3 regions of the Kitasatospora cystarginea genome follow, and region 1 is predicted to be linked to each of the others. Evidence: riboswitches for the same ligand, from Rfam matches in the RefSeq annotation. Region 1 holds a riboswitch; each other region holds the start of a gene.

Region 1 (8,909 bases):
CCTGATCACCGGGACCTCCTCCGGTATCGGCCTGGCCACCGCCGTCGCCGCCGCGCGCAGCGGCTGGCAGGTGATCGCCACCATGCGCGACACCGCCAAGGCGGGCGCGCTGCTCGCGGCGGCGCAGGAGGCCGGGGTGGCCGTCGAGGTCCGCGCGCTGGATGTGACCGACCCGGCCTCGGTCGAGGCATGCCTTGCCGGCCTCGACCGTCTGGACGCGCTGGTCAACAACGCCGGCGCGGGCCACCTCGGCACGCTGGAGCAGGGGAGCGTCGAGGACGTGCGCGCCGTCATGGAGGTCAACTTCTTCGGCGTCCTCAACGTCACCAAGGCCGCCCTGCCGCTGCTGCGGGCGAGCAAGGGCCGCGTGGTGACCGTGACCAGCGTGGGCGGCGTGATCGGCCAGCCCTTCAACGAGGCCTACTGCGCGGCCAAGTTCGCCGTCGAGGGCTTCATGGAGTCCCTCGCCCCGGTCGCGGCCACCACCGGTGTGTCCGTCAGCGTGGTCGAGCCGGGCGCGGTGGCCAGTGAGTTCGTCAGCAACGTGGGTGGCCGTGACACTGCGCTGGAGCAGGCTGGCCCGTACGCGCCCGCGCTGACCGCCTACCTGGCCCGTACCCGCGACGCCTTCGCCGCCGCGCAGACGCCGCAGGGCGCGGCGGAAAGCATCGTCGAACTGCTGGAGGCCCAGCGGCCCGCCTTCCGGGTGCAGACCTCGGATGCCGCGCGCGCGTTCACCGCCGTGAAGCTTAACGACGGCGACGGCTCGGCCGTCCAGGCGCTCACCGGCGCGTGGATCGCCTAGAGAACTCAACGCAAACAGAAACCGCCACCGGGGTCCGGCGCGTTTCACCGCGCCGGCCCAGGCGGCCCGTATCCCACCACACCGAGGAGATGTTCACCTTGTCCCGTACAGACCTGTCGCTCGTCGAGGAGAACGCGAAGCAGTGGTTCGAGCGGTATGCGACGACCTTCATCGAACTCGCGGGTTCCGGCGCGACCGATGCGACCCCGTTGCTGGAGTACTTCGCGGTCCCCCTCACGATGACCACCTCCACCGCCCACCTGACCGTCACCACGACGGAGCAATTGACCGCGGCACTCGGCCAGGAAATCCTGGCACTGTGCGAAGCCGACTACGGCAGCAGCCAGGCGCTCGACCAGATGATCCGCGTGCTCAACGACCGGTCGGCGCTCATCGAGGTGACCTGGGCCCGGTACACCCGGGCGGGTAGCGAGTTCCAGCGCACCCGGGTCCTCTACCTGGTCGCACGGACCGCAGAAGGTTGGCGTATCACCGCCGCGTCGGTCCTCGCCCCCTGACCGGTTCGGCAACATCGAGCTGTGATCTTCTGATCCGGCAAGGCCACGCGCTGGCACTCCTGGCCCGGCTTCACCCCGAGTCCTTCGCGACGGAGAACGAAAGCGAGTCCACGGCCGGCAGGCGGTCAAGCTTCGGTGAGACGGGTCAGGGTGTCCTCTGAAAGGCGATCTTGACCGATTGCCGAGAGATCTTGACGGGCTGACGCAGCCGCTTCGTTAGAGCGCCAGGCCTGCCAGCCAGGTCGTGACTGTCCGGGTGATCAGTGTCAGCGTCTCGGTTGCCGGCAGTGGCGCCGAGGCGGGCGCCGCGAAGACGTGGTCCGCCGCCGGCACGTCGGCCAGGCGCCAGCCGGCTGGCAGGGCGGGGAACTCCTCCGGCCCGCCGTACGGGTCTTTCTCGCCCTGTACGACCAGCGTCGGTAGCCCGCTGCCGAGCAGTTCCGCGGCCCGCGAGTCCTCCGGCTGGCCCGGCGGGTGCAGTGGGAAGGCCATCGCCAGCACGGCCGCCGCGCCGCTCGCCGCGGCGGTCCGGCAGGCCACCCGGGCTCCGGCGCTGCGGCCGCCGACCACCAGCGGTACGCCCTCGGCGGCCAGCCGCTCGGCGACCGGCACCCAGCCCGTGTCCAGCGTCTGCGGCTCGGGCGCTTCCTTCTCGCCGGCCACCTTCCAGGGCTGCTCGACCAGCGCCACGGTGATCCCGTGCGCGGGCAGCGCGGCGGCCAGTGCGGCCAGGTCCGCCGCCTCGATCCCGCGCCCGGTGCCGTGCCCGAGGCCGAGCACGGCGCGGGCCGGGCCGAGCGGCCGGTGCCAGCTGATCCGCGCATCCCCCACCGGCGTGGCCACCAGGGTCTGCTCGACCTCCATCGCGCCGCCCGACCCGCCCCCCGTCATGCCGGCCGCCTTTCCTGTCGTCCCGGTCGCCATCAGGTCGGGTGTACCGCTCTTGTCTGCCACCTGATCATCGTAGATCGCACACCGACCTGCCCCGGAGACCCGGGGTTGCGACTGCGGTCCGCTCCTTGTCGCCCTGGCCGGGTGGGTCACCGCGGATCTGTCGGCGGAGCGGGGTCCCGGTGGACGGACCAGCAGGTGGGGCTGGGGTGCGAGAACTGCTTTTCGGATTTTGTTATCGGGGTCCGGTTCGTCGGTCTCCTGGGGGTCGGCGTGAACGACGCGTCGGCGGGGAGCGAAGGCGGATCCATGAGTAGTGAGTTCGAGACCGTGGTGATCGATGCGGTGGTGTCCGAGTCGGATGCTGCGGGCGGTGGCGGGTCGGGGGTGTCGCGGCACGGGCGGGGGTGTGGTCGGCGGCGGGCTGTGGGGCGGCCGCGTCGGCTGGCGGCGGTTGCGGGGGTTGTGGGGTTGGTTGCGGTCACGGGTGGGGTGCTCGCTGCTGCGGCGTCTTCGGGGGGTGGGTCTGCTTCGCCGTCCGCCGCGGCCGGGGTGTTGTCGCCGGGGGACGGTGTCGTGTCCGTTTCCTCGGTTCAGCCGACCGGTTCGCCGAGTTGGGCGGTCACTGCGACCGCGACGGCGAGTGGTGCGGCGACCCCGTCGGCGAGTGGCGCGGCGATCCCGCCGGCGAGTGGCATGCCGACCGGTACGTCGAGCGGTACGCCTACCGTTCGGAAGACCCAGGCGAGGCCGGCGAGCAGTGCCCCGGCGATTCCGGCGGGCCGCAAGCCCACTGGGTCCGTCACGCACAGTGCGCCGGTCGCGGGGACACCGGCGACCGGTACCGCTGCCCGGTTCGCCCAGCAGATCGTCGACGCGGTCAACGCCGAACGTGCCAAGGCCGGCTGCAAGCCGCTCACCGTGAACGCGAAGCTGCAGGCCGTGGCGCAGGAGCACTCCGACGACATGGCCGCGCGTAACTACTACGAGCACGACACCCCGGAAGGCGTCGACCCCGGCACCCGGATAACCAACGCCGGGTACGGCTGGCAGAACTGGGGCGAGAACATCTACCAGAGCCCGAAAGACCCCGCCACGGCCATGGACGGCTGGATGAACAGCCCCGCACACCGCGACAACATCCTGGACTGCGTCTTCACCCAGACCGGCGTCGGCGTGAACCTCAGCGCCAACGGGCCCTGGTGGACCGAGGACTTCGCCCGTCCCCAGTGAACGGACGGTGAGCCCACCGCCGGCTCGATTCCTGTTATTTTCCCCCTCCCGCCGGGGTCTCACACGGCGCGGGAGGAACGATCATCCAGGTGAGGACGTCGGACGTTGATGAACAGTGAAAGCGGCAGCGAGACGGTCACCGCGGCGCAGGCAGGGGACGCGGCGGCCCGGGAACGGTTGATAGCCGACCACCTGCCGCTGGTCTACAACGTCGTCGGCCGCGCGCTGGACGGCCATGCGGATGTGGACGACGTGGTGCAGGAGACCATGCTCCGCGTCGTCAACTCCCTGGACGCGCTGCGCGAGCCGTCCTCCTTCCGGTCCTGGCTGGTGGCGGTGGCGATGAACGAGGTCCGTCGACGCTGGACGGCCCGGAAGGCGGCACCCGTGCCGGGTCTGCAGGAGCTGACGCAGGTCGTCGATCCGGCCGCCGACTTCGTGGACCTGACCATCCTGCGACTCGGCCTGACCGGCCAGCGCAAGGAGGTCGCCGAGGCCACCCGCTGGCTGGACGAGCGCGAGCGCGACCTGCTCTCCCTCTGGTGGCTGGAGACCGGCGGCGAGCTCACGCGGGCCGAACTGGCGGCGGCCCTCGGCCTCACACCGCAGCACACCGCCGTACGCGTCCAGCGGATGAAGGAACAACTGGAGATCGGCCGCCAGGTGGTGCGAGCACTCGCCGCCGACCCGCCGTGCGCCGAACTCTCGGCGCACACCACGGCCTGGGACGGGAAGCCAGCCGTTCTGTGGCGCAAACGCATCGCCAGGCACATCCGCAACTGCCCGCACTGCGCCGGGCACCAGCACACTCTGGTACCGGTCGAGGGACTCCTCGCCGGCCTCCCGCTGCTGCTCCCGCCACCGCACCTGGCCGCCTCACAGCACCTGGCCGCGTTCGCCACCACGGCCGCACAGCCGGCACCCTCCCGCACGGCGCCCGCGCCGACACGGTCGCCCGCCCCGACACGCAGGCTCCACCCGCGCGATGGGCGAGCGGTCAGGGCGGCCAAGGCAGCCACGGGAGTCGCGGCCGCCTTGACCGTCCTCGCCGGAGTGCAGATCCTCCGACCCGACCCGGACCACGCCGCGTCCGCCCCGTCGGTCTCGGTCACACTCGCACCCCCGGCGCCAGCCCCCACCACGCCGTCTCCCATACCATCGGCCACCGAGTCCCCGTCCCCGCCGCCCGCCACCACCGCTTCACCGCCGCCCGCCACCACCGCTTCACCGCCGCCCGCCACCACCGCTTCTCCGGAGGCCGCCACCACCCCGTCCGCGCCTCGCAAGACCCTCGAACAGCAACTCGTCGACCTGATCAACCTCCAACGGACGAAGAACGGCTGCAGGCCGCTGCGCGTCAACCGGCGCCTGCACGCGGCCGCGCAGGGGCATTCCGACGACATGGCCGCCGCCGGCTACTTCGACCACGTCGACCCGCGCGGCGAGCACGCCGACGACCGCATGACCGCTGCCGGCTACCAGTGGAGTGCGTGGGCCGAGAACCTCGACCGGGACACGAGCTCGCCGAACACGGTGCTGAAGGACTGGTCGGACGGCGCGATCCACCAGCAGAACATGCTCGACTGCCAGTACACCGACGCCGGTGTCGGCACCGCCCCCAACACGGACGGCCTGCTCTGGACCCTCGACCTGGGCAGCCCCGGCTGACAGCCCTGCCAGTCCGCTACTCGCGTGCCACTCGCAGCAGGTGTGTGGCAGGCCCCGGAGGTCGGGGTGCCGGTGCTGATGGTGGAGGTCGACCGCGCCACGATGGCGCCGGCCCGGGTGGCGGCGAAGTTCACCGCCTACCGCGGGCTGTTCCGCGTGAAGGTCCGGGACAACGACCCGGCCCTCACTGACGAGGAGCCGGCCGACCGGACGGTGCACTGGTGGCGTCGCGCCCCGGGCACACCCGCGCCGGGTACCCGCCGGTCGCCCTGGCCGTCACCGACGCCGGACCGGTCGGTCTGGCCAACCGGCAGCAGGCCGTCGCGGACCTGTCCGCCGACTGCTGGGGCGGCAGTTGGTGGACCGTCACGCGGCACGACAACGACGACGGCTTGCGCGAGTACGACGACGCCGTGCCCATCGTCGCCACCACCCTGGAGTTCCTGGCCGAGCACGGCCCGCTCGGCCCCATCTGGTGGCGCTACGGCCGCCCCCCGGCGGGCGGGGAGGGCCGGGCCGCCAGCTCTCACCGTTCTGCCGCGGTCCCGATCCCGCAGTTCCACTCGGGCGCCTCGCAGCCTGTCTGCGCGGGGCAGGAAGGGCTCCCGTCACCGCCCCGGCGGGCGGTTACCGCTGTGCCGGGGTCTGGCCTGGGCGCAGCGGTGACAGGTCCTCAGGGCTCCTGCAGGGCCCCGGCCCGGACGACTGGGGGCTGGTACCTCGGCGCTGTCCCGGCATGGTTCGCCGGGCCTCGGAACTCGTGGGCTGGGATCGGGTGGGACCCCGCCGGGTGGCCGTGTGTTGTGTGGTTGTCGGTCCTGGTCGCTGCCATCCGGTTGCGTCCGGGTTGCGCCGTCTGGGCTACAGTGAGCGGCGGTGACGCCGTTTTGGCGTCGCCCCGGACGAGAGCGTTGCCGTACCCGGTCCAGCAAAGACGGCTCGCAGCGCACTCATGCATCGCATCGATCTCGTCGAAATCACCGGTTCCCTCCTCATCCTCGTCGCCTTCGTCGCCGGTCAGGCGCGGCTCCTGCGCGGGGACTCGCGCACCGCCCTGTCGCTGAACCTCGTCGGCTCGGCGACCCTCGCGGTGATCGCACTGCGCCAGGGGTCCTGGGGCTTCCTGTTGCTGGAGGGCACCTGGGCCCTTGTGTCCGCCGTTTCCCTGACCGCCGTGCGCCCGCGCTCGGCGGATCGTTCCGAACACCACACTCCCGAGGAGACCCCCGTGGCAGGAGAGAAAGACCTTCGCAAGCTGCTCGCCGGAATGAGTCCGCAGCTCAATGCGGGCGAGTACGTGTTCACGGTCGCCCCCGACGGCCGCATTCCCGCCGGCGTCCGTCCTGTCGTCACCGTTGCCGAGGAGGAGGGCCTGACCCTCGTCCTGCCGAAACAGGATGCCGACCGGGCAGGCCTGGCCTACGACTACGTCGCTGGCTGGATCACCTTGCGCGTGCATTCCGCGCTGGAGGCGGTCGGCCTCACAGCGGTCTTCGCCGAGGCCCTGGCCCAGGTCGGACTCAGCTGCAACGTCGTCGCCGGCTTCCACCACGACCACCTGTTCGTTCCCTACGCCGACGCACCCCAGGCCCTGGCCGCCCTGAAACAGCTCACCCACTGACGGACACGGCACGCCCCCCGGGCCGCCCCGCGCACGGAGATGCGCGGGGCCGCCCCGGGGCGCCGACCGCTCTGCCGCGCCGCACCCGGACGGCTGGAGCTGGCCCTGTACAGCAGCCGGCCCGCGCCCGTGGACCGGGACCTGGGCCGCGGCTGGACCGAGAAGGACGTCGACGGCCTGGACGGATGGGTGGCCCTGGTCGGCGGCCGGATCGTCCTCGGAGCCCAGCCGGGCACCCTCCCGGAGCCCATCGTCCACGCCGAGGCGTGGCAGGCCGGCGCGATGCTGCACGCAGCCCTCGCCCAGCACCCGGGCCACCCCGACCGCGCCCCGGACGAGGACGACGACCAGGAGCACGGGCTGCTCGGCGACGTCCCTCACCGGGTCCGCCGCCGGGCGGCCGGGATGACCCTGGAGAACCTCCAGCAGGCCCTGCACCGGGCCCGGGACGACGAGCGCACCGCCGACCGGTACGCCGGAGACGAGACCGCCTACGCCACCGCGGCCGCCATCCGCGCCGAGTGGCAGCGCGTACGCGACCACACCGCCCAGACCCGCGCCGAGCGCTACGACCCCGACCACGACACCGCCCTCCAGCACGCGCTGCGCGCCGAACGCCACCGCCAGGACGTCGCCGAATGCGCCCGCGAGGCCGCCCACCAGGCCCGACAGAGGTCCGACGCCACCCACCGCCGCCTCGCCGGCACCGCCGCCCAGCCCCTCTACACCGCCCTGGAGCGCGCCGGCCTCTACACGCTGACCAACGACGACCACCAGGCCGTCCGCGACCTCACCCACCACCTCGCCCCCGCCACGCTGCGCCAGGTCATGAGCTGGCTGGAGCGCACCCGCACCGCGGCCGCCGCGTTGCGCGGTGCCGGGCAAGCCCCGGCCCGGCCCGTCGTGCGGCGTAGCCGGTTCTGACCAGCCGCCTGCGGCATCGACGACGTTCCCGGTGCCGCGCCGCTTCCAGACGGGTGATGGCCCGGTGCCGCGGGCCATATTCGTTCGTATGCGGGGCTATGTTGCTGGGCGACCCGCACCGGCTTCTGGAGGACACCGATGACCATCCCGGCCCTGGACCACTCGACGACCCGCTACTCCCTGGCGCACGCTTACTGGATGGCCCAGGCGGCCGGGCTGGCCATGCAGGACCCGGATGACATCGAGGCCCAGGCCCGTGTGTGGGGCTTCGACGAGGTGCGCAACTTCCAATCCCCGCACCGGATGCCGTTCCCGATCGAGGACACCCAGGCCTACACCATGGCCAGCGACCGCATGATCGTCACCGGGTTCCGCGGCACCGAGGTCTTGAAGATCTACGACTGGCTGACCGACGTCGACACCCCGCCCGTTCCTGGCCCGGACGACAAGGGCTTCGTCCACTACGGCTTCAACCAGGCCCTGCGGGCCGTCTACCCCCAGATCCGCGACACCGTCCAGGAACTGCGCACCAACGGGCAGAGCGTCTGGTTCACCGGCCACAGCCTCGGCGGCGCCCTGGCCATGCTGGCCGGTGCCCACTTCTACTTCGAGGAACCGCGCCAACTGCCCGACGGGGTCTACACCTACGGCCAGCCCCGCACCTGTGAGCGTCTGCTCGCCGGCCTGCACAACACCGCCTTCAAGAACCGCTGCTACCGCTTCGTCAACAACAACGACATCGTCCCCCACCTCCCGCCCGAGCCGTTCTTCACGCACGTCGACACCCTGCGCTACTTCGACGCCGACGGAAAGCTCCACGAGACCATGCCGCTCATCGCCGGGCTGAAGGACCAGGTCAAGGGCTACCGCCAGGACATGTTCGCCCCGGAGACAGACGGCATCAACGACCACCACATGCGCAACTACCTGGCCGCGTTCGAGAAGAACCTCGCCTGAGGGGTCCCGGCGACACCATAGACCCTTTCACGGCGCGCGCCGGCTCGGTGAGCCGATGCAGACCGATCCTCCTGTGGCAGGGCGCTCGGCCACACGGCGCGCATCGTTGGCGACGGTGCGAGATCGGGCGGATACTGAGGTTAGTAAGTGCACAGAGTGTTTGAAGTGTCACGCTCCGTAGCCGTCCCCGAGTTTCACTCCATGTGAGTGCCAGGTGGCATCGCTTCTGGGAGCTTCGGCCTTAGCCTCGCGCTTTCACGAGCAGGGCTGTCCGAGGCGTGATCAAAAGACT
Region 2 (9,951 bases), on a different contig from region 1:
CTCGCGGATGTCCGGGCTCTCAAGCGCGTCCAGCAGGGAGCGCCGGCCTTCACGGCCGTAGCGCCACCGAAGGTGTCGCGGGCGGACCGGTTCCCGCAGGGCCTGGCCGCGCTGGCCGTGTTCGTCGAGCGGGAAGGGCACGCGAAGGTCCCGCGCGCACAAGGAGGACGGGACGTCGCCGGGCACCTGGCTGAACAACCAGCGCGCCCGGCGGGACAAGCTCAGCGAGGAGCAGCGCGGACAGCTGGAGGGCCTGGGCGTGGCCTGGTAGGCCGTCCGGTCAGGGGTGTTGTGGCCCGGGCGGGTTGTCCTGTGACGAGTCGGGTTCGCCGCCTGGCGTGCGGCCGCGGCCCGCGTGCGGCTTCATGCCGATACACCACCGGCGGCCGCACATACTCGCCCGCAGGTCGGATCACTCGGATGAAAAGGTGTCGAACCATCATATTTCATACTGCGATGCTTACGCTGACGCGCGGTGGCCTGTGCTCTTTTGGGGTCCTGTCAGCGCGGTGGCGCAGCCGTCGCGGGCCCGGTGCGGCGTCAGAGCACGCGGCTGGGGGCACGGGTGGTGGCCGCGGTGGCGGGGCCGGCCGTGGCGGTCGCGTCTGTTCGTCATGGCACGGGCCGTTCCGGCCCCCGGGACCTGCGTCGCCACATCCTTGGGTTCTTCGAGCGAGAGGTATGGCGATGATCAGTTGTGGGAAACGACGACTGCCTGGCCCAGCGGGGCACGATGCAGGCGCTTGTCGGGCCCCGCGGTGGGCGGCACGGGCACGCGCCATGGCGGCGGGGCTGGTGCTGCTGGGGGCCGGGGCGCTGCCGGTGACGGCGGCCTCCCCGGCTCGGGCCGCGACATCCGGGACCTTCGCTTATATCGCCAACGCCGCCTCGAACACCGTATCGGTGATCAATCTGGCCACCGACACCGTGACCGCCACCATCCCCGTCGGCAGCAACCCCGAAGGGGTGGCGGTCAGCCCGGACGACACCACCGCCTACGTCACCAACATCGCCTCGAACACCGTGTCGGTGATCGACACGGCCACCGACACCGTCACCACCACCATCCCCGTCGGCACCAACCCCGACCAGGTGGCGGTCAGCCCGGACGGCACCAGCGCCTACGTCACCAACGCCGGCTCGAACACCGTGTCCGTGATCAACACCGCCACCAACACCGTCACCACCACCATCCCCGTCGGCACCAACCCCGAAGGGGTGGCGTTCACCCCGGACGGCACCACCGCCTACGTCACCAACGGCCTCGCGAACACCGTGTCCGTGATCAACACCGCCACCAACACCGTCACCACCACCATCCCCGTCGGCCTGTCGCCGTTCGCGGTGGAGTTCAGCCCGGGTGGTATCCGCGCCTACGTCACCAACACCAACTCGAGCAACGTGTCGGTGATCAACACGGCCACCGACACCGTCACCACCACCCTCTCCTCTGGCACCGCTCCCCGCGGGGTGGCCACGGCCAGGGTCCCGGTGGTGGCCACCGCCACCTGCCCCACCGGCCACGTGATCACCGGCGGCGGATACCAGCAAAGCGGCGGCGCCGTCCCACCCATCCAGGTCACCAGCCGACCCGTCGGCAACACCTGGCAAGTCCTCGCCGACAACCAGAACACCAACTACACCACCGTCACCCCCTACGCCGTCTGCGCCCCATAACCCACCCGGCTCCCGCAGCCGCCGTGCCAGCTGCGGGGCCACGGGGGCCACGGGGGCCACGGGGGCCACGGGGGCCACGGGGGCCACGGGGGCCACGGGGGCCACGGGGGCCACGGAGACACAACCACAACGGGCTTGATTCACTTTGACGGACACCCCTGGTCAGGGGCTTCGGCCCCGGTAAGGATGATGTCCATCATGGAGAGCATGGGGACACCCACCCCGGCCACCAGGGGCGCCGACGGGCGCAACACCACTCACAATCACCACCTCCAGGAGGACCACCCAGCCAACCGGGGGCGGCGGCGCGGCGAGGTGGGCAGGGGCGCAGCCCCTGCCCGAGCAGGACCCGGACCTGGCCGCCCACGACCGGGCGCGGCGGGGCCACCACGAGCACGCGGACAGCCGGCGGACAAAGGCCGGGTCCCACCCAGGCCCTACCGCTCATGCTCAACCCGACGATTCCCTCGGTGATGTCCCGGCGTCGGCGCTCCATGAGCCCGACCCGCACTGCGCTGCCTGGCCGGCTACGTTGCCTCGGCGAGGAGTGGGTATTCTGACCGGCGGCTGAGCTTCGGCCCCGGACGAGACGCGCCGTACCCGGTTATGCACGACGACGCCCCGTTGCCGCCTTGACGGCACTGGATGGCCCTTTCCGAGGTGGAGGGGGCTGGCGTCTCGCGGAGGGTAGTCCGGCATGACCGTTCCACTGACCAGGACTTTGTACACGGCCACTGCGAATGCTGTCGGCGGCCGGAACGGCACCGTCGCCACCGATGACGGGCATCTCGCGGCGCGACTGGCACCGCCGCGCAAGAGAGTGCCGGAGGCCACCGATCCCGAGCAGTTGTTCGCCGCCGGATTCGCGGCCTGCTTCGGGTCCGCGTTGGCCGAGGTAACGGGTGACAGCGGCCTGGACACGACGGCTGCTCGGGTCACCTGCCAGGTTGAGCTGGGGACGACCGCCACACCCGCCGGATACGGTCTGGCTGTGACACTGTCGGTCGCGGTACCGGGTTGGAAGGCCGATGACCTGCTTCCCTACCTGCACCGGGCCGACGCCGTCTGCCCCTACTCCCAGGCCGTGCGTGGCAACATCCCGCTGTCGATCGTGGCGCTCGATGCGGGCGGGGCCGGGGGCGACATCTGATGGAGCCGACACCGAACCGGTCCGGAACCGCGACCGCCTCGTTCGCCTGCGCCCAGAGCCGATCGGCTGCGACAGTCGTGCGCCCCCCTACGCGCGGCGGGTGGCGCCGGCTCGGCATCAGCCGCGACGGCGGCCCGCTGATCGACGAGGGCGAGGCCGTGTGGCTGCAGATCGGGGACCAGTACGCCGGATTCGCCGGCACCACGTCCTTTGACGGCGCGCAGGTCCGATTCCACCACGAGGTGGGTGAGCCTGGGGAGGACCTGGGCGCCTTGCGCTGGGACGGGGAGAACCTGGTCGAGTCCGGATCCAATCCGGACGGCAGTACGTTCCTGGAGATCTGGACACCGCTGCGCGGCTGTGAGGGCGAGGCCGGTTCCTGGCGCGCGGAGGGCTGCCAAGTGGTGCGAGTGGGAAGGCACGTCATCCATGTCGACGGCGAGGCGGGAACCTACCTGGTGGTCGGGTTGCCCAGGGCCTGAAGCCGGAGCCGGGGATCCGGTAGCGGCCCGAAACCGTGCCCGGACACGACAGTTGGAGGCCGGCCCGGTTCGCGGCGGCTTTCTCCTGGCGTTCCTCGTGCTCGTGGTAGCAGCGGCCGCCGGGGCCGCGGGTCCACTGGCCATGGAGCCCGTACTCGTAGGTGCTCTCCTGCTCGGGGACCTGGCCGCAGTCGGCACAGGCCAGGGTCGGCATCACCTCGCGGTGGTCCTGGCGGGCCTTCTTCTCGCAGGCCTTCTGGCGCAGGTCGTAGGCGGCGCGGTTGCCCGGGTTGTCCAGCGCCTCGATCAGGAAGTGCCGGCCGGGGCGGCCGAAGCGCCACCACACCGGCCCGAGGGGCCGTGCTCGGCCAGGAGTTCCAGGGTGGTCGCGAGGATGGGCACGGCGTCGTCGTACTCGTGCCAGCCGTCTCCGTCGTTGTCGTCCCGGTGCACGGTGTACCGCTGCCCGCGCCAGCACTCCGCGGACAGGTCGGCCACCGCCTGCTGCCGGTTGGCCAGGGCGACCGGTCCGGCGTCAAGGCGACCGGTCCGGCGTCGGTGACGACCAAGGCGACCGGCGGGTACCCGGTGCAGGTGTGGCCGGGCCAGGTACGGCGCCGCCAGTACACCGTCCGGTCGGTCCGCTCCTGGTCGGCAAGGGCCGGGTCGTTGTCGCGGACCTTCACACGGCCAGGACGTGCTCGGAGTAGCTGGCGCCTTGCCGTCGTACTCGAGGTGCGGTGCGCGTCAGGCGATGGTCCCGCCCGCGTTGCGGATCAGCTGCTGGAGCACCTTGACCGTGGTGATGTAGTCGGCGTCGTCGATGCCTTCGTGAAGGGCGGCGCGGATGGCGGGTGCGTTGCGTGCGAGGTCGACGCGGGCCTGCTCCCCTTCCTCGGTGAGCAAGAGCCGCTCTTCGGCGTCCCGGGCCAGCCAGCCTCGCTCCAGGAGCACCTCGGATTCGGCCGCCAGGTCGTCCTCGGCCCGGATGTAGGAGGCCATGGCGGCGCGCAGCTCGGTCAGGGTCATCCCCTGGCCGTCGGGTGAGATGTCGTTCGCCGAGAGGTTGCGGAGCAACCAGAACTGGGGCTGGGTGTAGCCCTTCTCGGCTTGCCGGGCCCGGATGTAGGAGATGAGCGCCTCGTAGGCGACACCGGTCCAGTACGCCGCGGGTCGTCCGGCGAGTTGGGCATCGGAGATCTGCTCGGTCGTCACAGGGCTCCCCCTGCTTGTCGCTCTGCTTCAACGCCCGCGCTGCGCGGGCGGTGAGGAGACCGTACGACTTGAAGTGCGCTTGAAATCAAGGGCGGAGCTCTCCTGCGGGTCATCCGCACGAAGACCACGTTGCTGAAGACGGCCGCCCGGCCAACGCTGCCCGGCAGGCGGGTGAGGTGGGTGGCCGACGTCGACTTGTGGATCGCTCGTCCGCGACAGGGCCGCGGCCTCGACGCGACCGACGGCCTCGCCCTGTGCGTGCCCTGGAGCCGCTTGAGCGCACCGTACAGGGCACCGTGGCCACGACGGTGCTCGGACGCGAGCGCCGGGTCCACCAGTGTCTTCACTGGGCCCTCGGTGCACAGCAGCGCGTCGGTCAGCTCGAGCAGCGCATCCCTCCGACCGGTCAGACAGGTGTAGAAGTCCGCTCGGAAGCGTGACAGTTCCGCGAACGGATCGCGCTGGACAGCTTGCTGCAGCACACTCATCACCAGGGCCTTCGTGTTGATTCCCTTACCTCGTCGGAGAGTTCAGGATCATGCCTAGGCCGCTCCACCGTCCGAGGAATCCCTGGACGGGTGACATCATGGATCGATCACTCGTGCGATATCTCTCGCGGAGTGCCGCGATACTGCTGCCATGAATCACACATCCCACCCGGTGGTCCGGCAGGCACCCTTTCCGTTCCCAGGGGAGCGGTTCCCGCGCGATCTCGGCGCTGTGGTGCAGCGGACCGTCGCGGAGGGGCGCATGCCGGCACTCGTCGTCATCCATGACAGTGAGGGCGACTGGCTGATCGGGGACGGCGTGAACGATCCGAACCTCCCCGATGCCAGTGGCGTGTACTGCATCGCCTGCATGACGGAGGACGATCCCTCCATCTCCGAGACAGCCAGCCTGCAACCGGGCTTCGCTGCCTATCGAGATGGGCCCGGGCTGCCCTGGACCATCGAGCCGTTCAGCTACGGAGGCGACGAAGGTTAAACGTCAAGGTCAAGGTTAGAAGCTGTTTCAGATCTCCTCCGCGGCGACGTTCCGTGACGTCCGATCGAGGGTGCGGAGGCAACGGGCCGGAGCGCCGTGGCGTTCGGGCGGCTGAGTACCGAAATTCCTTGTCAGCGACTCCGGCGAGGCTGAGTGGGTTTGCCGGGTCGTCCGGCCGCCCCCTGCGCGATGACGTGGCCGGGCGGGCGGCGCCCCGTAGGCACCGTCATCGCGGGCCCCGGCCGCACCCCGCTGTCCCCAGCTCTGGGGCACCGACGGCGGGCGAGCACGATCGCTCCGGCACCTGCGACGAGGAGCAGCGCGCCGGCGCCGATAAGGAGGGCGGTCTGCGCGCCGTCGGCCCCGAGGCGGCGAGGCTGCCGCCTCGGGCGTGCCGTGCGGGCCGACCGCTGGTGCTGGGGCGGGCGGCCGGGCCGGGGCTGGCCGAGGAAACGGGGTCTGCGGTCGGGCCCGGCCCGGGTCGTCCGGTGCACGGTGAGCCTCACTGTCGCGGTGGCGCTGCCGCCGTAGGAGTCGCCTGCGGCGTAGGTGAAGGAGTCCGTGCCGGAGTACGCGAGCACGCCCCGGAGCCGACAGGCTCGATCAGCCGATCGGTGGTGCGAGGTATTCCAGCGCATAACCGTCGCCGGAGGGGGTTACGCGGGCGATGCCGGGTGAGTCGAGGTGGGCGCCAGCTACGAAGTGGTGTGGTTGGGTCAGTTGTTCGAGGAGGGCCGCTCGCGCGGCGCTGGCCTGGGACTGGTTGCCGTCGAGCTCCCAGGACACGTTCGGCTGATCGAATTGGAGCGTGGGAACGTGAACGGTGTCGCCCCAGGCGAGAAGGTGGCCGGTGCCGCTCCTGACGTGGTAAACGGTGTGACCGGGTGTGTGGCCCGGTGTCGGGATCGCGGTGGTCCAGTCGTTGATCGCGACCTTCTCCGACACGGGTACGACGCGGTCGCGGATCGGCTCGAGCCGCCCCGTGAACACCGAGGTGTCGCCCGCGCCGATCCACACGCGCTCGAGTTTGGTGAACGCCTCTGAACCGTCCGGCGCGATGAGTCCGCTCACGTGGTCTTCGTGCTTGTGGGTGATGGCCACATCGGTGACATGCGCGCGGTCGATTCCCGCTTCGTCGAGCGCGTCGTAGATCAATCCCATGGTGGGGTCGTGCCAGGCGTTGGACGCGCCGGTGTCGATGAGAACCGACCGCGTGCCGTCGGTGACGAAGAAGGCGTTGACCGACAGCCGCAAGTTGTCGCCGGCCAGCGGGACGGCGGCCGGCAGCTCGTCGAGCGTGCGCCCATCCTCGCCGCGGAGCCGTGTCGGCGGCATGTCGATGTACCCGTCTCGCAACGAGATCACCTGCAGATCGCCGAATTCGAACGTGGCATGGTGGCGGCCACTTGAGATCAAACGCATGGAGCCCCTCCGTCGTGTCGGGCGCACATCGTACGTCTCCTAAAGGAGATCAGATCTTCTTTAGGAGAAACCCTACACTGTGGGCAGCGAGGTACCCATCGATCGAGGAGCACGGTGGTCGAGCAAGACGGAAACGCGGCCGAATCCCAGCACGGTGACGACCTGGCTGGCGCGTTCGGCGGTAACGTGCGGCGACGCCGCGAGGAGGCGGGCCTGACGCTGGAGCAGTTGTCCACCCAGTCGTCGGTCAGTCGGGCGATGCTGTCCAAGGTCGAACGCGGCGAGAAGAGCCCGACGATCGGCGTCGCGTCCAGGATCGCCCACGCGCTCGATGTCTCGCTCTCGGACCTGATCGGTGCGCCGGCTGCTGCCGCGTCCGGTGTGGCCATCGTCATGCGCAAGAACGATCGCCCCGCTTTCCGTGACCCGGAAACCGGCTTCGAGCGGCACATCGTGTCAGCGGCCCCGGGCGCGGGACGAGCCGAGATGGTCGTCCACTACCTCCCCCCGCAGGTCTCTACCGGGCTGCTGCCCGCGTATCCGCCAGGTACGGAGAAACAACTCGTGGTGCTCGAAGGCACCCTCACCGTCGCGATCGGCGGGATCAGCGAGACCCTGAACACAGGTGACTCCCTGTTCTTCCAAGCCGACGCGGACCACGGCTTCGCCAACCGAACGAACGCTCCCTGCGAATACATCATGGTCATCTCGCGCAGAACCTGATCAGCCGCCTGACGCTGTCGGGGAACTTGGAGAACGTCAGATTCACCAGTCCCCGATCTGCCCACGCAGGGTTCGTCCGGCCCGGGTGGCCACGCCCCGGCCGGTGGCGGCCGGGTGCAGCCAGTAGCCGATCTCGCGGCCAGCCAACAAGCGCCGACGATCGCGCCGTTCAGCACGATCACGTAGGTGAACTCCTCACCACTCGCCCAGCGCTTCGCGCGGCGGGCCAGGAAATCGGTGGTCTTGGCCAGGCTGTGCTCAGCGACCCAGGCCATCCACGGGCGCAGGTGCTCCAACGACTCTTCAATGACCCGCAGGAGTTCCGGAAGGTCTGTCTCGCTGTTGAAGCGGCGCAGCGTCAGGTCGTCCAGCTCGATCACCTGCTGCCCAGGTCACGACCAGCTGGTCGGCGCATCGGGGCACGAAACGATGCCGGAAGAGATGCACGCGGTCGGCCGGGGTCCAGCGCCAGTACACGGGGACTGCGGGGCGGACGGAGAACTCCCAGATCGGCACGTTCCTGGCCTACGCCTCGGCGAAGGGCCGCGCGCTGATCGACCGGGAGCTGTACCTGCCGGCCTTCGTGGACGGACGACCGCGAGCGCTGCCGGGCGGCCGGCGTGCCCGATGACGTGCCGTTCGCGACGAAGAACGAGCACTTCCGCTGGATGCTGCAGCGTGCGATCGACGCGGGGGTGCCGTTCGCGTGGGTGACCGCGGACGAGGCTTACGGGCAGGTCAAGCACCTGCGGGTCTGGCTGGAGCAACGCGGCATCGGGTATGTGCTGGCCACCAGGGTCAACGACACCGTGATCACGACACGGTGGCGTGAGGTCCGGGTCGACGAGCTGGTCGCCACGCTGCCGCGACAGGCCTGGAAGCGCCTGTCCGGCGGCAAGGGCTCCCACGGCGAGCGGGTCTACGACTGGGCCCGGGTGGCGATCCGACCGGTGTGGGAGGACGGCGTCGGGCACTGGGTCCTGGCCCGCCGCTCGGTCAGCGACCCGACCGAGCTCGCCCACTACGTGTGCTACGGACCCGTAGCCACCCGGCTGAAAGACCTGGTCAAGGTCGCCGCGGCGAGGTGGGCGGTCGAAGAGTCGTTCCAGGTCGCGAGGATCGGTCTCGCCTGCAACGGCGTCCGGGCGGGTGCGGGGCCGCCTGACCGGGGCGCGGACCTTGATCCGCTCGACCACCGGGATGAAGCGGGGGCTGTCGGCGGCCTGGCCAGGCGTGAGGACGAACGACAGTGGCCGGCAGCGGCGCTCGGCCGACAGGTGGGTCTTGGTGGTCAGCCCACCGCGCGAGCGCCCCAGCTCGGCCGCCCGGAGCCGGGTCCTGCGGCGTCGGCGGACGCGGCGGCGCTCCTCCCGTGCCGGGTCGTCGATGGGGGCGACCGTCTCCGCTAACGGGGTGTTTTGCCCCTTTCGCGAAGTCCCCTTGCTGTGATCGGGATGGTCCACCGTGATCGGAAGGCGGCTCGCGGGACGAGCGCACGCGCAACGGCTGGTATTACTGGGGCATGCAGGAAGAGACGGCACGCTCCGCGATCGACACGTTCATCTCCGCGTTTAACGCCTCGGACGACAGCTATGTGACTGCCCTGCTCTCCCAGGCCCTGACCTCAGACGTGGTCTTCTGGGGGCCGTTGGGTCGCAGCGAAGGGATCGCGGCGGTCGAGCGGTTCGTGCTGGACATCCGGCGCCACCCGGCGGGGACCGGCACGATGGCGCGCTGCTCAGCGGTGGACATGCCTGACGAGTGGGCCCGGTACCGGTGGGTCTTCACCACGCCGGATGGAGGCCCCCGCCTGGCGGGAACGGACGTCGTCCATCTGCGGCGGAGCCTCATCGACCAGGTCATCGTCTTTGCGGGGGAGATCGAACCGCCCGCCTCCTGAGTCGTCCTTCCGTCGCTGTCCTTCTCGTGAACTTGTCCCTTTCGGCACCCCGAGGCTGCGGTTCGCGGTCGGTCAGGCTGCGGCGTTGAGGAGGCGTCCGCCCCAGCGGATGCCCTTCTCGCTGCGGATGCGGGCGCGTTCCTTGCGTTGGGCGGCAAGTACGTCGGGGTGGCGGGCGTTGGCGTTGCGCCAGCGCAGGTAGCGGTGCAGTGCCTGGGTTTGCGTGGGGTGGCTGCGGTGGTGGGAGTTGGCCAGGGTGAACTGCCGCAGCGGGCCGAAGTGGGCCTCGATCGGGTTGGCCCAGGATGCGTAGGCGTCAGGAGTCGCGTCAGGAACTGCATCAGGAGTCCGAGCCGGGGCCACCGCCGCCCTACGGGCCGCACCGAGCTATTCCCCTG
Region 3 (11,178 bases), on a different contig from region 1:
CTGCGCACCTCCAGGACCGACTCCACGAGACGGTAGAACTGGGCTGCCCCGCTTCCCGGCTTCACCCAGTGGGTACTGCCGCCGACCGAGACCACGCCGACCCGGTCGTGGCTGCGCAGGTACGCGCGGGTGATCCCGGCGGCGGCGCGCAGCGTCTCGTCGAGGCTGGAGGTGCCGTCGGTCGGGTCGAGGAAGTCGCCGAACGCATCGATCAGGACGACGATGTCGGCGGTGCGCTCGGCCACGAACTGGTTGACCTGGACGGTGCCGCGCCTGCTGGTGGAGGGCCAGTGTATGCGCCGCTGACGTTCCCCCCAGACGTACGGACGCACCCCGGCCACCTCCACGCCCTCGCCGCTCTGCCCGGCGGTGTGCTCGCCGATCCGCTCGGGCAGCCGGACCTGAACGGGAGTGAGCGAGGACTGCGAGGGTGTCGGGAAGATCTGGACCTCGCCGAGGTCGACCCGGACGGTACGTCGGGTCAGCCCGCCGCGGTCATAAACATCCAGGTCCACCGCACCGAGTGACCAGCGGCCCCATCGACGGGCGGTGAGCCGGAGTTCGACCGTCGTACCGGTCGTCTCCAGGCTGCCGAGCTCGATGCCGGGCCCGGCGTAGACGCCCGGATCGACCCAGCCGACGACCCCGTCGAAGGAGAGCTCGATCCGGACGTCGATGGTGTCGTCCTCGAAGGCGCGGCGCCGTCCGATCTGGGCCCGGGCCTCGAACCGGGCCGGGCGGCTTCGGCCCGCCGCGGCCAGGATCAGGAGTACGGCCGGACCTGCGGCGAGGGCCAGCAGCCAGGACCTCCCGGTGAGCAGTGCGAGGGCTCCGGCGACCGCCGACACCGTGGCCAGCCGCAGCGCCCGCTCGCTCGCTCGCCAGTGAGGCGGGGGTTCGGCGGGCAGAGCGGCGGGAGTGGAGGCCGGTGCGGGGCCCAGGGCCCGGACCACGCTGCGCCGGTCCGCCTGGTCACTCGGCGTGCCCTGCAGGGACCGGTCTCTCGGCGTGCCGTGCAGGGACCGGTCGATCTGCCCGGTCCGATGGGTGGCCCGCACGGAAGTCCGCTGAGCCGAGCCGCCTGGCCGAGCGGGCCTCACCGGTGAACAGCCAGGCCGGGCACCGTGTTCGGGGCGGCGACCCTCTCGGTCAGTTCGGCGATCACGTCGTCGGCGGCGATCTGGCGCACCCACAGTTCAGGGCGCAGCGTGACGCGGTGGGCGAGCGCGGGGACCGCCAGGCTCTTGATGTCCTCCGGGATCAAGTAGTCGCGGCCGTCCAGCACGGCGCGGGCACGGGCGAGCTGGATCAGCGCCAGGCCGCCGCGCGGAGAGGCTCCGACCTGGATCTGCGGGTGCGAGCGGGTGGCGTCGATCAATGCCACCACGTAGGAGACCAGGTCGTCGTCCACCTCGACCTGCTCCAGCGCGGCCCGCATGGCCAGCACCTCGGCGGGATCGGCGAGCGTCCGCAGCACCGTCTCGGGAGTGGCGCGGTCCAGCCTCGCGCGCAGCATCGCGGCCTCCTCGGCCACGGGCAGGTAGCCCATCCGCACCCGCAGCAGGAACCGGTCCAGCTGGGCCTCGGGGAGGGAGTAGGTGCCCTCGTACTCGATGGGGTTCGCGGTGGCGATCACCACGAACGGGTCCGGCAACGGCCGGGTGACGCCGTCGACCGACACCTGGGACTCGGCCATCGCCTCCAGCAGAGCGGCCTGGGTCTTGGGCGGGGTGCGGTTGATCTCGTCGGCCAGCAGGAGGTGGGTGAAGAGCGGGCCGGGCCGGAAGACCATCTCGCCGCTGCGCTGGTCGTAGAAGGGTGCGCCGGACACGTCGGAGGGAAGGAGGTCCGGCGTGAACTGGATCCGCCGGAAGTCCAGGCCCAGCGCCGTGGCGAAGGAGCGGGCCAGCAGGGTCTTGCCGAGACCGGGCAGGTCCTCGATGAGGACGTGGCCGCCTGCCAACACGCCGGACATCACCAGTTCGAGCGTCTCGGCTTTGCCGACCACGGCGCGGCCGACCTCGTCGAGGATCCGTCGGGCACGCTCCCCCGCCTGGCGGGGAGTCAGGGCCGGGGTCGACGGCCCGGCGTCGGTCGGATGGGTGCTGCTCACTGCGCTCCTACGGTGCTGTTGTCGGTCAGAGGCTGGAGAGGCGGTTCACGGCGGCGCGGAGCACCGGCGCGGGGACGGGTTCGGATGTGACGGGGCACGCGGGGTCGATCAGCGGCCAGACCTCGGGACCGACCAGGGCGGCAGCGGCCTGGGGCCGGTCGTGGAGGGAGACGGCGTGCCGCTCGGCCAGCCGGGCCGCGTACAGCCACTGCAACCGCCGTCGGAGCACCTCAGCGCCGTCTCCCCGGCCTGTCAGTCCGTTCTCGACCACCCGGCGCCAGTCACCGAGGCCGGCCCGCTGCTCCTCGATCAGCCGAAGGGGGCCACGCAGCGCACTGTCCTGGGAGTGGAAGCCCGTCGTGTAGCGGGCGGTGACCAGGGCGACGGCAGTGATCACTGCGGCTCCGGCGGCAGCCGCGCGGAGCCCGCCGACCAGCGCGAGCGCCGTCTCGGCACCGCCGGGCGCCGTGCAGAGCGCCGCCAGAATCCGTGGGGTTCCCCGAGGAAGGATCGGCCTCACCGGGCTCCCGCCCCCGCCCGGCACGCGGTACGGCGCTCCGTACGGCTTCTCGCCGTACCCTGGCCCGTCCGGGAGTCGTGCTCGGCGAGTTGGGCCGCGATGGCGTCGAGCGCCGCTCGGGCCGATTCCAGTTGGCCCGAGTCCAGCGGATGGCTGGAGTAGCGCGCCTCACGGAACAGCACGGTGAGCGCCAACGCGTGCGGACCGGCGAGGAGGCCCGTTGCTTCCGCCCGCTGCAGCAGATCGGACGGGCTGTCCGAAGCCCGGCGGACGACTCCGGAGTCGGTCAGCGACGTCTCCATGGCGGCGTAGCAGGCGATCACCGCAGCGCGGACGTCGGCGCCGTGCAGGGCTCGGCGGCCCTCGTCGACGGCATCGGCGAGGGCGCGGCCGGTGAGTGGCTCGGTGTTGCCGAGGTCCAACGACTCCGGCTCGCGGCGGCGGTGGCCGAACCGCCGCCACAGCAGCACGGCGCCGACCACGACCGCGAGCACCACGAGCAACACGCCGACCACGGCCAGCAGTTGGCTCAGGTCGAACCGGCTGGCGGACCGCCCGTCGGGCGCCGGCCCGACCGTCTGCGAGGACCCCTGCGACGGCTCCGTGACGGGACCCGGCTGTGCTCCGGGCCCGATCACCATCGGCTTGTCGTCCCGCTCGGCGGGCGGAGCCGGGAGCCACATCAGTGTGATCGGTACGATGACCGCCGCGAGCGGGAGGAGCACCGTCCCGGCCGAGGCCAGGCGCCACGCCACCGGGCTCGCGGTGTCCGTCCCGCGGGTGGACGTCCGGTGGTGGACTGTCAGCACACCACCGCCGACCGCGCAACCCAGGGACAGCAGCAGGACTGTCGCCCGGTGCCCGGCGAGCGGCCCCGGCCCGGGCGCGGGCCCCTGACCGGAAGCGGATTGCAGTGCCAGTGCTGCCAGCACCAGCGCACCCGTGACCAGCGCCGCCACCACCAGCCGTGGCCATGCCCACCGAGCCGGTATTCGGCCCGTACCTGTGCTCATGCCGCTCTGTTCCCCCGTTGTGCCGGCACGGCACTCACCACCGAACCGGTCGTCAAGGGGAGTCTCGCACAACGATCGAATATCTGTCAGCGCCCGAGCGATCCTGACTGACTGGACATCACATAACTACGAGCGGCCGGGCATACGGACCGGGAGGACGGGGGCCACGGGTTCGACAGAATGTCGAGTATCGCCGTCGTTCAGCAGCACATACATCAGCATGTCGCACCACTCGTCCCCCACCTGCCGCCACCCTCGCAGCAGCCCCTCGCGTCGGAACCCCGCGCGCTCGGCGGTGCGCACGGAAGCCGTGTTCCACGGCTCCACATACAGCTCGAGCCGAGGGATCCGCAGTTCGCGGAGGGCCCAGCAGGTCACTGCGCCGAGCGCGGCCGCGGCAGCACCCTGACCACGCGCCGACTTGACGACCCAGTAGCCCAACGACGCACGGCCCTGCGCCGAGTCCTTGAGCATCAGCCCCACGTAGCCGACCGGCCGACCGTGCGAGTTCACGATGACGAACGGATATGCGGTCCTCGCGGTCACGCGGCCCCACTGCCGTTCGACGAACGCGACACCTGCCGGCTCGGAGTAGGGCGAGGGCACAGTGGTGATCAAGGGGATGTAATCGTCCTCCGACGCCTCCCGGACGAGCCGAAGGTCCGAAAGGTGCCACGGCCGAAGCGTGAACCCTCCATCAACGGTGAGTTCAGGCATGTCAGGCGGCAGTTCCATCCGCCCATCGTGCCGTGGTGCAAGACCGGTTGCACTCGGATTTCGCACAGGGAACCGCGCCCCGCTCCGGCCGCTCGGGTTGACCGGGCGGACGACCTCGCGGCGGTCGCCGGCGATGTTCCTCCTCGACACCGGCCTCCCGTTCGCCGACGCGGCTACACCGGCCCCGCTGCGCGAGGCGTTCGACACACTGCTGGACACGCTCGGCAACCTCGCGGGAGACGCCGAACCGGCGCTGTTCGTCGAGGTCTTCTGGTCGGCCCTGCACGGCCTGGTCTCGCTCACCAGCTCGGGCCGGCTTCCCCGGCGGGAGGCGTCGCGGCGGCTCGAGGTCCTGGTGGACCGGTTCGCGGGAACGGGACACTGACGGGCGGTCACCGCTGCGGAAGGGCCGATCGGTGAACCCGGCTCGCCCAACACCGGCTCGGCCACTTGCGCCCGCCCGGCAGCGCGTAGCACACCGCACTCGCGTACGAGAGTACGGCGATGTGGCCGGCGGGACCAAGTCCTCTACCGTGGCGGCGAGTCCAGGTCGTGCCGATCGCAGTCGGCACTCGCCGTGGTACCGTCCCCGCGGAGGCTCAACAGCGCCTGCCCCGGACGAGATGTGCGCCGTACCCGGCCTGCCAAGACGACGCACTGAGGAGACGTCGTGGACGCGGGCACGTTCTGGGTCGATCTCGCCGGCACGGCTCCCGAGCCCCGTGCGCTGGACGTCCGGTGGATCCACGGGTCGCCGTCAGCCAAACACAACACCGACCCGGACATCCAGGTCCACGCCTACGACCGGCACACGTACATCCTGCGGCAGAACATGGCGGTCGACTACGAGGCGCCGTTCCTGTTCCTGCTGTTCGGGAACGCCCAAGCGGTCCTGATCGACACCGGAGCCACCGCTTCCGCGGAGTTCTTCCCCTTGCGCCGGGTGATCGATGAACTCGTCGACGGGTGGCTCGCCCGGCACCCACGGGAGCGGTACCACCTGCTGGTCCTGCACACCCACCCGCACGGCGACCACATCGCGGGTGACCCCCAGTTCAGCGACCGCCCCGACACCACGGTGGTGGGAGCGGACCTGGCCACCACCCGGAAGTACTTCGGGTTCGACGAGGACCCTGACGCCGTGGCACAAGTCGACTTGGGTGGACGGGTGTTGGAGTGCCTGGCCACCCCGGGTCACCACGAGGCTGCGGTCACGTTCTACGACCCGTGGACCGGATTCCTGCTCACTGGCGACACGGTCTACCCGGGCCGGCTCTACATCCAGGACTGGCCCGCCTTCGCCCGCAGCATCGACCGGCTGATCGAGTTCTCCGACCGCCGGCCGGTCACTCACGTGCTGGGCTGCCACATCGAGATGACCAGGCAGCCGGGTGTGGACTACCCGATCCGCACCACCTTCCAGCCCGACGAGCCCCCGCTTCAGCTGACCACCGGCCACCTGCACGACATCCGCGCGGCGATCCGGGAGGTCGGCGACGATCGGCCCAGCCGACGCGCCTTCCCCGACTTCGTCCTCTGCCCCTCCGACCCGCCGCGCGACTGACCGGGACTTCCTGCGGGCCACCGCGCGGGTCCAGGGCCCGACGCCTCGTGAGGCGGTGGCGCCCCAGGACGGCATACCGGCAGACCGGTCTCAGGACGGGTGGCGCCGGTCCTCCACCGTCCAGCCGTCTCCGAGCTCACGGCGCAGGGTCTCCAGCGCGCCGTCCGCCTGCCGGTCGAACTGCTCGCGCTGCTCCTCGGACCACGGAGACGGACCCCCGGGGTCGTCCCAGTCGAGAGACGACTGATACCACTCGCAGAGGCCCTCCAGTCGGATCCGGGTGTCAGGAGTGATCGGGAGGAGGTCCAGCTCGCAGGGCGAGCCGTACGGGCCGTCAAGGTCGGGAGCGCCGGACGGACCTGGCCACAACGGGGTGTGCGGCACGCCGCATTCGAAGAAGAACCGCAGATGGTAGGGCATGCTGCACTCTCTCACGACAGCATGCCGAGGCTGAGCCCGGTCGGCCGCCCGGCCGTCTCGGTCTCGGGGACACTGCGGCAACACGGGCCTCGGGCGGGCAGCGGGCGAAGGCCTCCACACACACCGACGTGCCGGGATCCGTCGGGAAGACGGGCCGGCAGGCTCAACGCGCTCACCGCGTACGGCATCCCCGGGACTCGGTCGACAGCGAGAAGCTCAGCGACCGCACCGGCGGCACGGCCGGCGAGTGGCACGGTGGTACGAGAGCGCGGCAGCGCCAAGCCCCAGGCCCCACAGCCAGTACGCGGGCATCGCCACCCACAGGAAGGACAGCGGCAGGGCACCCGGATGCGGCTTCGGATGCATCGTGTCGCCGACCAACTGCCCGATACCGACCCCGAAGTAGACCAGAAGCCCGGCCGAGATACCGGACGCCGGTGCCAGCACGAGCCATCGGGGTACACGATGCCGGGCGACCAGCGGCACCCAGCGTGGGAGCACCCGGCCCCAGCGATGGACCAGGGACAGCGGGAGTACCGTCCCCACCAGCAGGAAGCCCGCTTCGAACACGGCCAGCGACACCGCTTCCGCCGACGTCAGCTTCCCCGGGGCGCCCCAGCCCAGACCGTACTGCGCGGCGATCCGAAGGCAGCAGGCCGCGACCGCGCCGTAGGCCGCCCACCAGGCCCAACGCGGCGGAACCGCCGACGGGTTGGGGATCGAGGGCTCCCCGGTTCGGCCGCACTGCGGGCAGCCACCCCACAGACGGCGCCGGTGCGAGAGCGCGGCAACCGACAGCAGGACGGCCACCGTGAGGCACGCCGCCCTGCTCAGCGCGCCCGGCAGGTCGTGCGGGATGTGCAGACCGGGGATCAGCCGACCGATCACGTCCAGGAGCAGCAGCGGGCAGGACACCAGCAGCGCGGCGCTCACCGCACAGGCCGCCACCACCAGCGGTCGGCGCGGCCGGGTCGCCATCCGCAGCAGCCCTGCGATCACGGCGGCCGCAGCGCACAGCACGACGACACCCCACCGGGGAAGGACCAGCAGGTCCGTACCGAAACGCCCGAAGGACGGCGCACCATTGAGCAACCAGTGGGCCTGCCACAGTCCGTAGCAGATCGCCGCCGCCGGCGCGGCGGCCGCGGCCCACCGAAGTCGGCCCGGAAGGACTGCCGGACCGTGCTCTGCGGCAAGTGGCCCCGGTGCTGCCACGAAGCCGTCCAGCCTGCGTTCCCGTTCGTCTTCAGCCATGGCACCAACTCTGAAGTCGTGGATCCCGCAGGGGCATCGACGGCACGGAGGATGCCCGTCCCCCACGCGAGGGACGGGGTGACGGCCGCACGGAGGATGTCCGCGACCGGTCCGCCGGCCGCTGGATCGTGGCCGTTCAATGATCCCCCTTCCCTCGCGGTTGTGCTTCGACGTCCGCGACGGGGACGTCGCCTGCCTCTCCCCGTTCGTACGGCATCACGTCTACCTGCCCGGCCGTCACTCGGTCCAACTCCCCGATCTTCCCGGAGGGTTTCGCGCGATCGTGTCGGGCAGCATCGCCGATCTGGAGCCAGCAGCCCTGGGCACCTCAGCCTGCTCATTGACATCGAGGTGGGTGGCCGTTCGGTCGATGCGGCCGCCGTGCCTGGAAACGCCTCCGCCGATCAACAGCGGCTCCAGCGCTCGGACCTGAGGCGCGAATGGCCTCCGACCTGAGACGATGGGACTTCCCGCGGTTCGAGGTCCATGATCGAGAGAACATCCGCAAGATGCGATCTTGTCATGCGGCCGCGACGGTCCGCGCGGCAGAGATTCGGACACCACCGGACGTCGACGCGCAGTCCAAGCCAGTGCTTGGGTCGTTCCCAGCAAACCTCGGCGCGCGACCCGGGCAGTGACCAGGCCGCCCGACAGCGCCCGCCCCGCACCCTTCCCGGACGGACCCGGCGCCGCGCCTGCCGTCTGGCCGGACGTCAGTGGCGCGTGTACGGCGCCACCAGCGCGGCCGAGGCGAACGCCCGGCGTTCGATCTCCTTGAGCGTCTGGGCCGGTGGCGTACTGCTGTCAGAGGAGGACGGCACCGGTTCGCGCAGTGCGTACAGGGTCAGCCGGTATCTGTGGGTGGTACCAGGGGGTGGGCAGGGCCCGGTGTAGGTGGTCTCGCCGAAGTCGTTGAGGGCCTCCCGGGCCCCCGGGACGAGGCGGTGGGCGGTGATCCCACGGGTGCCGGCCGGGATCCCGAGCTGCAACCAGTGGATCTTCTGCACGTCCAGGTCGACCATGGTGAGGGCGAGTTCGGCCGTCCCGGCCGGCACGTTGGCGAACTCCAGACCTGGCGAGTAGTCCTTCGGATCGTCGCAGGTCATGAGCGGGATGAACGCACCGGACTGGTCGAAGCCCTGCCCCCGGGTGAGGGTGAACGGGCCGGTGGAGGCAGCGGCCGTCAGCGTGGTCGCCGCGGTGGATGCCCGTGCGTCAGGCACGGGTCCGGACGCGCTGGAGGCGCAGGCAGCACACCCCAGCAGTACCCCCGCAACCACGGCACACGCTCGGATTCGGCTCCCTCGAACTCGCACGGAACCACTCTAGGTGCCCACTCCAGGACGATCGGTCATCGACGCCCCTGTGCGCTGACGAGAGCCATCAACGACAGTCGCCGGCGAGAGCCGTCGCAGGATGCCGCTCATCATCTCGGCCGCCGACCGTCACGGGCTTGAACGCCCACATCGATCGGCACCACCAACGCCCATCGTCAGCCGCCTCGCCAGATGTTGTCGAAGGCCGCCTTCTCAATGGATCGCCGCTGCCGTACGGCCTCCAGCTCCACCAACGCGCCATTGACCTCGGCGAGCACGTTCTCCACCGCGTCGTCCTCCACCGCGCCGCCGGCCACACTCGGCGCGTCTCCGATCCCCTTGTCAGGGATCCCCACGGCCGCCCCCAGGGCGGCGAGCACTGGCTCGTTCGTGGCCCAGCGGTCCCCCGCCAGACGGCGGTCAAGCGAATCCACCAGCACCGGCGGACCGGTCCGCAGAGGTATCCAGTGCCAATGTTGCCGCGTGAGTTGCCCCTCCACCTCGAAGGCGTCCAGGTAGGCCGCAGCCAGGCCACGGCCTCTGCGCCACAGCCAGTCGCCGATCGACTCGTACGGCGATTCCCGGACGAGCGACGCCGCGGCCTGGTCCAGCAGGCGATCGGTGATGGCCGTCCGGTGGCCGGGCACGACCTGATCGCCGTCCAGCGTGGCGGCCCCGACAGCCAGGAGGTCGATCAACTCGGCTCCCGCCAGCGCAAGCGACAGCTCGCTTCGCTCCACAGGGCGACTGGACTCCACCTCCATGGCAGTGATCATCAAGTCCCGGGATGTGGTCATGGCAGGCTCCACGTCACTGGCACCGGCAAGCGGTGCGGCGTCGGCTCGTCCGGCACCCGCATGATGCCCGACTGCAAGGTCACCTGCCGCGATCGGTAAATGCAGGGGCGAGTGGCTTCGCGTGCCGGGCGGCACTCGGACCACCGACGAGTACTCCCACGTACGAGCCTAAGTGGTCGGCTCCGGAAGTCCTTCGGGGGGGTGATCAGGCTGGCTGGGCGGCGGAGGATTCTTCCTGGTGATCGGTGGTGTGCCGGTCGAGTCTGGCCAGCAGATCGTCCAGGTCGGAGGTGGTGAACCTCCACTGGAACGGCTGTGCCGTGGCGTTGTAGCGGTCTTCGAGGTCTCGGAGCCGGTCCTTGACCTGGGTCAGGCTGGTGAAGTCGTTTGTCTTCTTGTCCGCGCCGATGACGTATTCGTCCGCGCCGATCGGCTCGCCGTCGCAGCTGCGGGCGTAGAGGTCCAGGACGCGGGCCGCTTTGGGGTGGAAGTCGGGGTCGGTGATGAAGATCCAGGAACGGTGCTGCCAGGGTTTGATCGCGTCCTGGTCGAGCCAGCGGCGCACGGTGGAGGCCGACACCGACGCGGCGATGCCCCGCGACATCGCCGCGCGGGCCAGTTCCGGGCACGACCAGCGCGACAGCGGCGCGCCGGTCTCGGCGGGAAGCCGGCAGGCCAACGCTTTGACCTGCACGGCCTGCAGGGGTGTGAAGACGGGGGGCCGGCCAGTGCGCTGACGGTCGAGCGGGCCGCGCAGACCCAGGTCGGCGAACCGGCCTCGCCATATGCGCACCGTGACGACGTGCACTCCCGCCTCGACGGCAATACGCGCGTTGGACCTGCTCCGAGCCGCCAGGAGCACGATCCGCGCCCGCACCCGGTCCCGGTGCTCGGTCCTGTGACCGTAGGCGGCCTTCTTCCGTCGATGCCGCTCGGCGGCGGTCAGGACTATCGGGCGCGCGGTGGCAACAGGCAAGGCAGGCAGGCCGATCGGCAGAAGTAGATCAGGGCAGCCACAGCCTGCCGCAGCCGCTGGCCCTCTAAGGAGCGAGGACGGCCGAGCGCTCGTCGTCCAGGGGCCGGGCCACCGGGTCGCGGGCTGATGGCGGCCTGGTCTGCGGCCTGTTCACGCCGGCGCCGCGCTTCGGTTCGATCGGCTCGGCCCGGTCCCCCTGCCCCGGCCGAGGGCCGGTCCGGGGCTGGAGCAGGGTGCGATCAGGTGGCCAGCCGATCCCCGAGTTCGCTGCGTAGGTACAGAACCGTGTGTCCGTGGCGAGCCCGGGTGACCAGCCCGGCGCGATGCAGGACGCCCAGGTGCTGACTGACGGTGCCGGGGCTGAGCCCGAGGCGGCCGGCCAGGTCGGAAGTGCCGCACGGCTCGGCGAGGTGGGCGAGGATGCGGGCGCGCGTACGGCCCAGGAGGTCCGCCAGGGCGGGCGGCGGGGCGGTGGTACCGGCGTGCCA

What was found. Region 1 has a riboswitch for guanidine ahead of ABD369_RS41485 (CBU_0592 family membrane protein). Riboswitches for the same ligand answer to the same signal wherever they lie in the genome.
Region 2: it holds a riboswitch for guanidine, as region 1 does, so the genes downstream of both, ABD369_RS39125 (Ohr family peroxiredoxin) here and ABD369_RS41485 (CBU_0592 family membrane protein) in region 1, are expected to answer to the same signal.
Region 3: it holds a riboswitch for guanidine, as region 1 does, so the genes downstream of both, ABD369_RS25645 (MBL fold metallo-hydrolase) here and ABD369_RS41485 (CBU_0592 family membrane protein) in region 1, are expected to answer to the same signal.

Annotation. Positions count from the first base shown of each region.
Region 1 covers NZ_BAAATR010000089.1:48-8,956, reverse strand. Annotated here, with positions in the region: gene ABD369_RS39335 (SDR family NAD(P)-dependent oxidoreductase) at 1-805, shown strand, start outside; gene ABD369_RS39330 (DUF6841 family protein) at 904-1,323, shown strand; gene ABD369_RS39325 (alpha/beta hydrolase family protein) at 1,540-2,214, opposite strand; gene ABD369_RS39320 (hypothetical protein) at 2,808-3,002, opposite strand; gene ABD369_RS39315 (CAP domain-containing protein) at 2,911-3,447, shown strand; gene ABD369_RS39310 (sigma-70 family RNA polymerase sigma factor) at 3,556-5,115, shown strand; guanidine-III (ykkC-III) riboswitch at 5,989-6,059, shown strand; partial or broken gene ABD369_RS41485 (CBU_0592 family membrane protein) at 6,068-6,280, shown strand; gene ABD369_RS39305 (ACT domain-containing protein) at 6,344-6,736, shown strand; gene ABD369_RS39300 (hypothetical protein) at 6,776-7,660, shown strand; gene ABD369_RS39295 (lipase family protein) at 7,799-8,617, shown strand.
Region 2 covers NZ_BAAATR010000086.1:294-10,244, forward strand. Annotated here, with positions in the region: gene ABD369_RS39115 (hypothetical protein) at 1-141, opposite strand, end outside; gene ABD369_RS39120 (YVTN family beta-propeller repeat protein) at 781-1,677, shown strand; guanidine-III (ykkC-III) riboswitch at 2,238-2,300, shown strand; gene ABD369_RS39125 (Ohr family peroxiredoxin) at 2,375-2,827, shown strand; gene ABD369_RS39130 (hypothetical protein) at 2,905-3,309, shown strand; gene ABD369_RS39135 (hypothetical protein) at 3,251-3,655, opposite strand; gene ABD369_RS39140 (hypothetical protein) at 3,616-3,807, opposite strand; gene ABD369_RS39145 (MarR family transcriptional regulator) at 4,057-4,524, opposite strand; partial or broken gene ABD369_RS39150 (transposase) at 4,794-5,012, opposite strand; gene ABD369_RS39155 (hypothetical protein) at 5,164-5,508, shown strand; gene ABD369_RS39160 (MBL fold metallo-hydrolase) at 6,112-6,930, opposite strand; gene ABD369_RS39165 (helix-turn-helix domain-containing protein) at 7,045-7,653, shown strand; partial or broken gene ABD369_RS39170 (IS701 family transposase) at 8,090-8,771, shown strand; partial or broken gene ABD369_RS41480 (IS5/IS1182 family transposase) at 8,778-9,020, opposite strand; gene ABD369_RS39180 (nuclear transport factor 2 family protein) at 9,176-9,553, shown strand; partial or broken gene ABD369_RS39185 (IS630 family transposase) at 9,626-9,865, opposite strand.
Region 3 covers NZ_BAAATR010000026.1:44,924-56,101, forward strand. Annotated here, with positions in the region: gene ABD369_RS25615 (DUF58 domain-containing protein) at 1-1,058, opposite strand, end outside; gene ABD369_RS25620 (AAA family ATPase) at 1,097-2,113, opposite strand; gene ABD369_RS25625 (hypothetical protein) at 2,139-2,510, opposite strand; gene ABD369_RS25630 (DUF4129 domain-containing protein) at 2,630-3,646, opposite strand; gene ABD369_RS25635 (GNAT family N-acetyltransferase) at 3,773-4,381, opposite strand; gene ABD369_RS25640 (TetR-like C-terminal domain-containing protein) at 4,497-4,748, shown strand; guanidine-III (ykkC-III) riboswitch at 4,955-5,022, shown strand; gene ABD369_RS25645 (MBL fold metallo-hydrolase) at 5,034-5,927, shown strand; gene ABD369_RS25650 (hypothetical protein) at 6,018-6,347, opposite strand; gene ABD369_RS25655 (hypothetical protein) at 6,564-7,601, opposite strand; gene ABD369_RS25660 (YbhB/YbcL family Raf kinase inhibitor-like protein) at 8,315-8,824, opposite strand; gene ABD369_RS25665 (GOLPH3/VPS74 family protein) at 9,094-9,714, opposite strand; gene ABD369_RS25670 (helix-turn-helix domain-containing protein) at 9,920-10,690, opposite strand; gene ABD369_RS25675 (ArsR/SmtB family transcription factor) at 10,930-11,178, opposite strand, start outside.